DNA from 3 places in the Paenibacillus sp. 276b genome. Region 1 is predicted to be linked to each of the others. Evidence: riboswitches for the same ligand, from Rfam matches in the RefSeq annotation. Region 1 holds a riboswitch; each other region holds the start of a gene.

Evidence for each region. A riboswitch is a leader RNA that binds a small molecule or an ion and turns the genes downstream of it on or off. The one in region 1 is predicted to bind thiamine pyrophosphate.
Region 2: another riboswitch for thiamine pyrophosphate. It lies ahead of tenA (thiaminase II); the one in region 1 lies ahead of BLV50_RS09130 (thiamine phosphate synthase).
Region 3: another riboswitch for thiamine pyrophosphate. It lies ahead of BLV50_RS10965 (ECF transporter S component); the one in region 1 lies ahead of BLV50_RS09130 (thiamine phosphate synthase).

What each region holds. Positions count from the first base shown of each region.
Region 1 covers NZ_FNRR01000001.1:2,159,867-2,162,996, forward strand. Annotated here, with positions in the region: gene thiS (sulfur carrier protein ThiS) at 1-187, opposite strand, end outside; gene thiO (glycine oxidase ThiO) at 184-1,416, opposite strand; gene BLV50_RS09130 (thiamine phosphate synthase) at 1,421-2,038, opposite strand; TPP riboswitch at 2,330-2,439, opposite strand; gene BLV50_RS09135 (ABC-F family ATP-binding cassette domain-containing protein) at 2,573-3,130, opposite strand, start outside.
Region 2 covers NZ_FNRR01000001.1:985,183-988,312, forward strand. Annotated here, with positions in the region: gene BLV50_RS04300 (NAD(P)/FAD-dependent oxidoreductase) at 1-589, shown strand, start outside; gene BLV50_RS04305 (hypothetical protein) at 598-888, shown strand; TPP riboswitch at 935-1,033, shown strand; gene tenA (thiaminase II) at 1,155-1,826, shown strand; gene BLV50_RS04315 (GNAT family N-acetyltransferase) at 1,870-2,403, shown strand; gene BLV50_RS04320 (TetR/AcrR family transcriptional regulator) at 2,453-3,130, shown strand, end outside.
Region 3 covers NZ_FNRR01000002.1:18,879-22,008, forward strand. Annotated here, with positions in the region: gene BLV50_RS10960 (pectate lyase) at 194-862, shown strand; TPP riboswitch at 1,182-1,292, shown strand; gene BLV50_RS10965 (ECF transporter S component) at 1,534-2,127, shown strand; partial or broken gene BLV50_RS33780 (ATP-binding cassette domain-containing protein) at 2,218-2,568, shown strand; gene BLV50_RS10970 (ATP-binding cassette domain-containing protein) at 2,590-3,130, shown strand, end outside.

The DNA of each region.
Region 1 (3,130 bases):
AATGTACAATTTCAATTCGGTCTCCGTCTCTTAACGCCGTCGTTTCATGATATTCCCGCGTTAAAATTTGCCGATTCAATTCAACCACGACGGTTTTTACTTGCAAATTAAATGAATGGAGCAATTTATCTACACGATTTAAGCTATCTTCAATTTGCATGGTTTGTCCGTTGACAATGATGTTCACTGCAACATCTCCTTTATGTTCAAACGTTCTGGACAAAGGTCCTGAATCCCCAGTTCTTCCGAGGTTTTGCCACAAATCAAGTCAGCCATAAGGCTGGCTGTAATTGCACTAAGCAATATGCCGTTACGATAATGTCCAAAAGCAGCGAATAAACCCGGTACACTATCACAAGCCCCCACATAGGGCAATCCATCCGGAGTCGAAGGACGGACACCAGCCCACGCTTGGATAAAATGTGCTTCCTTCATGCCAGGTACCCAGTTTGTTGCAGCTGCAAGCAACTTCTGAATGCCTTGTACCGAAACTTTCATGTCTGTTCTTCCAGGAAGGCTTGTTGCACCGATCCATACTTCTCCATTGGCTTTGGGAACAATATATATATCCTCTGCATACACCGTTTTGTCTGGCCTGTACCCGGCATGGTGGGGAGAAAACTGCACGGCTGCAATCTCCCCCTTTACTGGTAAAACAGGCGATTTCAGACCTACATGTCTCATCAATTCTTCACCATGTAACCCTGTAGCAATAATTACATTTCTCGATGTCATCGTTCCTATTGAAGTCTCGATTCCTTGCACACCGTTTACATTCGTATGCAAACGGACATCCTGTACCCCTTCCATCACCCTTGCACCCATGGCTTGAGCCGATCTGACATAAGCCTGCGTTAAGTTGACAGGAAGAACCTCGCTCTCGGAAGGTCTGTAAAATGCTCCATACGTATCCCTGTTTAACCATGAAGCTTCCTGTTGGACAGCAATACGATCCCACCAAATATGTTCTGTAGATAAGGTAGACGATCTACGATCATTCTTGTAACTGCTGACCTCACTGTATGAACGAAAAGGAGTAATAAATCCATGCTGTTGCAGCCCCATTTCCACTCCGCTAAGCGAACTGATCCGTTCCTTCTGCTCATGAAGCAAAGCTCTGCTCTGCCTTGCAAGCTTTGCCATTACAGCATGAGTGAATTCCTCACTATCAGCAGCAAGCATGCCTGCGGCTGCACAGGAAGTTCCCCCAGCGATCCGCGCCCGCTCAACCAGAAGAACGTCATGGCCTCGAGTAGCGAGTTCACATGCGATGGCACATCCGATAACTCCTCCACCTACAATAATGGTTTCTGCATGAAGCTTGCCTCGAACTTCCGCTCCAACTTTACTTCCCGAAACGATTCCTGGATGATAGCCTGAACGATTCCTGCTTCGACTTCTTGCTTCCTCTCTCAAGATCTCATCTCCTTGGTTCGGCGTACTTTTCTGAATCCGTGATCGCCTGTCGCAATGAAGCGGCAGCTACTTCCGGCTTATCGGTCGTCCAAATCGTTGAAATTACAGCGGCTCCTCTAGCACCAGCAGTTCGAATGGCAGCAATATTCTCAGGACTAATCCCGCCAATCGCGATCACGGGAATCGAAACATTAGAGCATACCTCAGCTAACGCACTTAGCCCTCTGGGTTCGCAATTCGGTTTACTATTTGAAGCATAGACATGCCCATAAAAGAGATAATCCGCTCCCTGTTCTTCTGCAACTTTTGCTTCTTCCAGAGAATGAACCGATATGCCTACGCGCAGCCGATCGACTCTCCTCAACTCATCCTTATCATAGCTGCGAATAACCGCTTGACCCCAATGCACACCACCAATTGAAGCATATTGATCCAGCTGATCTGAGCCATTCATAATGATTCGGTCAGATGGAACACCTTGTGTTTTTAGACCTTGCGCCCAATAAATCTGTTCTTCAAGGGTCAGCTTTTTTTCCCGAATGTGGATATAATCGACCCACCGCCATATACCCTTAGCAATATTCAGAAAAGAGTCCAAGTCTCCTGTACCTGGTGAAACCACATGCAGTTCGAATGATCTTGTTATTACATGTTCGTGGAAGATTACCGTCCTATTCGCCCTCCTCTTGCATGATTTAAGCTGATATACAACAACAAAAAAGCCACTCCCGTAGGGGAGTGGCCACGAATTTAAAATTCATGGATCAACTGAATGACTGTCGCATGCAATTACTCTATACATAACGCACAACAACTATAGAAACCATCCATAGTCGCAACGCTGTATACATAGAACTGCATGATTCATCTTGCAGGCCATATCGCAAAGTCAACGATAAAGCTCTTTGTCATTAGCTGAAACGCGCCACTTCCCTACGCTGGTATGATCCAGATCAGGTACAAAGGGTCCGGAATCGCATTCTTCCATCTCAGCCGCATCGTGCGGCCCCCCTAGTGTTCATATGAAGCTGTAGCCTATGTTACCATAGACACCTTTTTTTGTCACCGTACATTTCCATGAATTACGTTGTTCACCATTGCTGAAGTCATGTAGTTAACGAAGTTGCTGTTTCTGGTGCGAAGAATTTCGTAGAAACTATTGTTTGTCGGACCAAGCTTCAACATCCCACGTTTTGGTTACCCAACCTTCATAAAATTCAGGTTCATGGGATACGAGCAGCACGGTACCCTTGAATTCCTGCAGGGCACGTTTTAGCTCTGCTTTTGCGGTTACATCCAAATGGTTTGTGGGCTCATCGAACAAAATCCAGTTACTTTCACGCATCAGAAGCTTACATAAACGAACCTTGGCTTGTTCACCACCACTAAGTGCGTTAAGCGGGCGGGTGATATGCTCATTTTTTAATCCACAACGTGCGAGATGGCCCCGGACTTCATTCTGTGTCAGATGAGAAAACTCATTCCACACATCTTCGATCGGGGTAATATTACCTGCACGTACTTCCTGTTCGAAATAAGCTGTTTCCAGATAGTCCCCCAAGAAAGTCTTACCGCTAATTGGTGGGATTTTCCCCAAGATCGTCTTGAGCAGTGTGGATTTACCTACACCGTTACATCCAACAATGGCAATTTTCTCGCCACGCTCAATCGTCATCGTCATTTTAGGCAATAATGCATATGAATATCCGATTTC
Region 2 (3,130 bases), 1.2 Mb from region 1:
ATCGGACCGAGTAACTGGAGTGGTTGTTGACGGTCAAGTCATATCGGCTGACGAGGTTATTGTGTGTGCCGGCGCTTGGGCTAGTGAACTGTTGAAGCCCTTGGGCATTGATTTTAAGGTTCATTATCAGAAGGCGCAAATTATGCATTTGCAGGTTCATGATCGAGAAGACACTGGGAAATGGCCTGTGGTCATGCCTCCTTCGGATCAATATCTGTTAGCCTTTGATCAACAGAAGATTGTGATCGGGGCGACTCACGAAAATGATATTGAAGGCTATGATATAAGAGTAACCGCAGGCGGAATGCAGGAAATTTTGAATAAAGGATTGGAACTGGCTCCAGGTTTAGCCGATAGCACGTTTCAGGAAGTAAGAGTAGGTTTCCGTCCGTTTACACCAGGTTTTCTTCCGGTAATGGGTGCTGTTCCTGGTTGGAATGGCTTAATCACAGCCAACGGGCTTGGTGCGTCTGGGCTAACGATGGGGCCTTTTATTGGAAGTCAACTTGCCAAATTGGCTCTGGGTATGAAATTGGATATCGATATTCAGCCATATGACCTTGGAAAAGCAATGGATCATCAGAAATGAGGTGAACGATGACGTATTCACAGCGCTTAACTCACGGTAACTCATCAGACATTATTTATCTGGAGCACCAGATTGGCATCACCGAGGAGGAATTAGCAAAAGCCGAGGAAGAGCGGAGGGGTTACGAATCGGATTTAAACAAGTTAAAGACGTCTCCGGCGTATCATTCAAATTCAGCGACGAACGTCTCTAATGAGCAAAAATGGGTAGATGAGTTAAACAAATTGCAAAGTATGATTAAGGATATCCGCACCCGACTTAAGAAGTTGCAAGAAGATTTAGGGGAACTTGAAGATTAATAGGAATGGATTGACATTTGGAAAAACACATGTTGTAATAAGCCTGAGCTATTTGCAGGGGGACTGTTCGCAGTTGAGAAGGTTAAAACCTGACCCTTTGAACCTGTTAGTTAATACTGACGTAGGGAGCAAATGACATGTACTCATGTTATTTTGCCCTTGCCGAAAATAGGACAAGGGCTTTTTGGTCTGCATTTTGGATGACAGAACGCGATAGCTGGATGTGAAGCGGGAACATTATAATTTTAATATAAGGAGAAATGATCATGTCATTTTCAAGAACGTTAAAAGATAAGTCCAGAACCGTATGGGAAGATGGATACAACCATCCTTTTTTACATGAAATGGGGAAAGGCACACTGGATCAAGAAGCGTTTAAGTTTTATCTTCTTCAGGACTATACATATCTGATTGAATATGCGAAGATTTTTGCCATGGGTGCGGTGAAGGCGACAGATGAAAAACTGATGACGAACTTTACGGTGATTCAACACGCTATTCTGTACGAAGAAATGGATTTGCATCGAAATTATATGAATGAATTTGGGATTACGCTGGATGAAAATCATGCTGTCAAACCCTCTCTTTACAACAAGGCGTATACGTCGAATATGATGAGTGTTGCACAAACAGGTGGGGTTGCTGAAATCATCGCCGTCATTTTCCCTTGTGCGTGGACGTATTACGACTATGCCACAAGATTAAAAGAACAATATCGAGATTCATTAGAGGGCAATTTCTATCAGACTTGGATCGAAAATTATGCAAGTGATGAATTCCGCGACTCATTCGAATGGTTCTATGATACACTGGATGCATTATGCGAACATAAAACCGAGCAGGAACTGGAGGCCATTGAAGACATATTCAGAAGAAGTGTTGAATTTGAATATCTATTCTGGGATATGGCTTATAAACGGCAACTCTCGTACTTCTGATGAATGCAATCTACTACAACCAGAGATAAGGATGAACATACAGATGGACAATCGTGGAGAACGCATCTATTTACGATTTTTGAACGTGGAAGACGCTGCTGGGCTACTGGATTTGCAGTTCCGTAACCGGGCTATTTTCGAAGAAATATCGGCAAGCGAACGATCGGATACATTCTATACATTGGAGGGCCAAGTAGCCCTTCTCGAAGGTTGGAACAAGGCGAGGGAAGAGGGGAAACGGTACTCTTTCGGGATCTTTCTGAACCATACGCATGAGCTTATTGGGGAGATCTCTCTGTTCGAGCTTGAACTGGATTCCACCACCAAATGGATTGTTGGTTATGTGCTCGATCAGGTGCAGAATGGCAAGGGATATATGAGTGAAGCCCTTCAGCTAGCACTGGATTTTGCTATGAATGAAGCGGGTATAAAACGAGTGGAGGCAGGTGCGCTGCCTGACAATGCCGGATCGATTCGAGTGCTTCGCAAGGCGGGCTTTCAGGAGACGGACCGGCAGAATATTAAAATCAAGGGGATTTGGAAGGAACATATGATGTTTGCAGTGGATTTGCAATAGGTTACTAGATATCGTAACGTGAACCACCTAAATCATCCAGGGGGAACTTATGAATAAGCGGAAACAAATGTTATTGGACTCAGCGCTTGTACTCTTTGGGAAACATGGAGTGACCAACACCTCCATACAAATGATCCTAGACGAGTCAGGTGTGTCCAAAGGAACATTTTATAAATTCTTTGGCTCGAAGGATGATTGTATTCTTGCCATTCTGGAGCAACGTGTACAGGAAGATATGATGATTCGCAAAGATTTGGAGAGCCAAAGCTATGCTTCCGATTTTGATTTACTGGTGGATCAGATTATGGTGCCGATGATTTTGCCAGAAAAAAAGCTTGTTGTGGAGCTATTCTGGACAGGCTTCTACTCTGGAGAATGCGATCTGAAAAACTTGACTCGCATACAGTTAAATTGGTTATCTGAACGACTGGTACAGGTATTTGGTAAAGAATTAAAACCTTTTGCTTATGAAGGGGCTATTTTTGGTTTTGGCATGATCCATCAAATCTCGAACATGTGGAGAAACTTCCATCTTGACCAACCGGATTGGAACCATCTTGTGCCCAAAATCCTGAACTACATTGAAATCTTGCTTCGCTCCATGCTGGAAAGACAAGAGCATATTATAGATTTTCCAAGTCTTTTGATGATCGCTCCTGATTCCAAAGAAATTGTGTTGGATAAAAATAACCTGATTGCAGGTCTTCAGAAATTCAGTCATTCTATT
Region 3 (3,130 bases), on a different contig from region 1:
ACGATGCAAAAAATGCCGAGAACACAGGCATACTGCTGTCGTTTCTATATCTAAGCTAATGATTATTATCGTAACATCCCTTTTTTGGTAGGATCAGGGTAGGTTCCGAGCCAGAGGTGCACCTCTGATCGGTTCCTTGAGGACAAGCTTATGCTTGTACGCCAATTCATCAGAATAAGGGAGGATTTAAATTATGAAAAAAGTGTTGACGTTGCTGCTGTCTGCGGGTCTGGTCGCTTCATTATTAGGTGCAATTCCGGCTTTTGCTGCACCTACTGTTGTAAACTCAACGATTATTGTAGCCAAGGGAGAAACTTTTGATGGCAAAGGCCAAACGTATGTAGCCAACCCTTCCACCCTGGGAGATGGATCTCAAGCGGAAGATCAGAAGCCGGTATTTCGGTTGGAGGCAGGCGCCACGCTCAAAAATGTGATTATCGGTTCACCTGCAGCTGACGGTGTTCATTGTTATGGTAACTGCACGATATCAAATGTGATTTGGGAGGATGTCGGTGAGGACGCTCTGACTCTGAAATCAGCCGGAACGGTTAACATCACTGGTGGTGCAGCTTACAAGGCCTATGATAAAGTATTTCAAATGAATGCAGCCGGAACGATTAACATTAAAAATTTCCGTGCAGACGATATTGGCAAGCTGGTACGTCAGAATGGCGGAACAACCTTCGCCGTGAACATGACGCTAGACAACTCGGACATTTCCAATGTCAAAGATTCCATTATGCGTACGGACAGCAGTACATCGCAAGGGAAAATTACAAATACCCGTTACTCCAAAGTACCGACCTTGTTTAAAGGCTTTGCATCGGGCAAAACAAGTCAATCCGGGAATACACAATATTAAAACAGAGCATACCGGTTCTCAATAATTTTCCTCTAAAGGATATGAAGCATAACAATTAAAGGGGATGTCCTATAAGTCATGAATATGACGGGGACATCCCTTGTTCGCGTTATCTTGGTCTAATGAGCCTGGCACACGTTATTCGCTCTCATTTGCACCTTTCTGAGATGTAACGAATTACAGAGACGTTATTTCTTGAAGCAGAGGTATATGACGCATAAATGAGACATATAGTTAATCACTCTTTCTTCTAGTTTAAACTGATTTTTTCTTATCGGGATTGTCACAAATACCCATGTGTTGTACAGTAGAAGCAATGAAATAAGTGAACCGGGTGCTCAATGAAGTTGGGCTGAGAGAGCGGCCTTGTGCTGCTGACCGTATATCTGATCTGGGTAATGCCAGCGTAGAGAACATGAATTTGCGATGAGCAATGGTAAGTGATAAGGGATAGAACATAAATGTCAGCGTTTCTTGGTTGCAACGGGATTTCTCTGATGTGACGGGGATGGTGTCGTTTGTTTTCTTCTTTCTCTATATCTGCCTAATGCGTTGCATCGTGAGAATTGTAAACTGTGCGTATGGCCTGCCTGTGAACCGGGGAGGCTTTTTTTGTTTGTTTTATTGTTTTTTTTATAAATCTAGGGAAACAGAGGAAGGAAGTAGAGAACATGTCAACAGCAGTAGGCAGCAACAGATTGAAGTTAACCGATATTTTGGTAACAATTGTGATTGCGGTAGTCTTTGGGGTGATCTACAAAATATGGGGACCTACATATGATCTGATGAAGCCATTCGGCGTTCATGCGGAGCAGATGATTTACGGCATGTGGTTCATGGCGGGCACCTTTGCCTTTGTAATTATTCGCAAGCCGGGTGTAGCCATTCTGGCCGAAGTTGCGGCATCAACGGTGAGTGCTTTTCTAGGTAGTGAGTGGGGCATGTCGACACTGGTGTATGGGCTGCTGCAAGGGCTGGGTGCAGAGATCTTCTTCGCCGCATTTCTGTATCGGAAAAGCAATCTGTTCGTTACCTGCCTTGCGGCTATTGGTGCAGCAGCGGCTTCGCTTGTACTCGATTATCAGTATGGGTACATTGATTCCCTCACAGCTTGGAACTACACGCTGTTTATCGGATTCCGCTTCATTGGAAGTATTCTGATTGCGGGTGTATTCACCTATTATCTCGCCAAAGCGCTGGAGCTTACAGGTGTAACACGATCCCTTAGACCGGTGTCGAAGCAGGATTATGAGGCGCTGGACTAGATGAATGAAGTGGAGAATGTGCAAGCGGTAGGTGTTACGAATCTAAGATGCAAGTTCCCGGGAGAGAAGGCCTTGGTGTTCCAAGGCTTGTCTCTCTCTGTGCGTCAAGGGGAGAAAGTATTGTTGCTTGGACCAAGCGGCTCTGGCAAATCAACCTTGTTGCAAATTCTGAGTGGTCTGATTCCGCGATCTGTGGAGATTCCGATGAAATGTGATGATATTCAGGTTCCTGAGCAGCCCGGCATTGTTTTTCAAGATCCGGATACCCAGTTCTGTATGTCGTATACGGATGAAGAGATTGCTTTTGTACTGGAAAACCGGAATATTCCACGCGAGCAGATGTCTGCTCTTATTCATCGATATCTGGAACAGGTGGGGTTATGCTTTGAACATAATCGAACACTCATTCAATCCATGTCACAGGGCATGAAGCAGCGTCTTGCGATGGCTTCGATTCTGGCCATGGAGCCAGACGTACTCTTTTTGGATGAACCAACGGCACTGCTGGATGATGAAGGAACCTCTCAAGTATGGGAAACGGTGAAACAGATTGCACAGGACAAAACACTCATTATCGTAGAACATAAAATTAATGAAATCGTCGAGTGGGTAGACCGAATCATCGTATTGTCGCCTGAAGGAAAGATTGTGGCAGATGGCCCGGCGAATCAGGTGTTTACAGATGAGCGGAATATGCTCAGGGAATACGGAATCTGGTATCCAGGAGTTTGGGAAGAGCGAGGGCAGACGAAAGCACAGACGTTGGTCACAGGAGAGTTTATTCGTTATGGGGCAACAGAAACTGAAAGTATGGATAACAAGGAGGAGCGAGCTTCTGCGCAGCCCCAACCAGCCCTGGAAATGCAGCAATTCACCGGATGGCGCGGAAAAACACCTTTCATTCAGGTGGAACAGGCCAAGGTATGGCACGGAGATTGGGTGGGGATTGTCGGGGCTAACGGGGCAGGTAAAAGTTCGTTATTGCTATCCATGATGAATATTC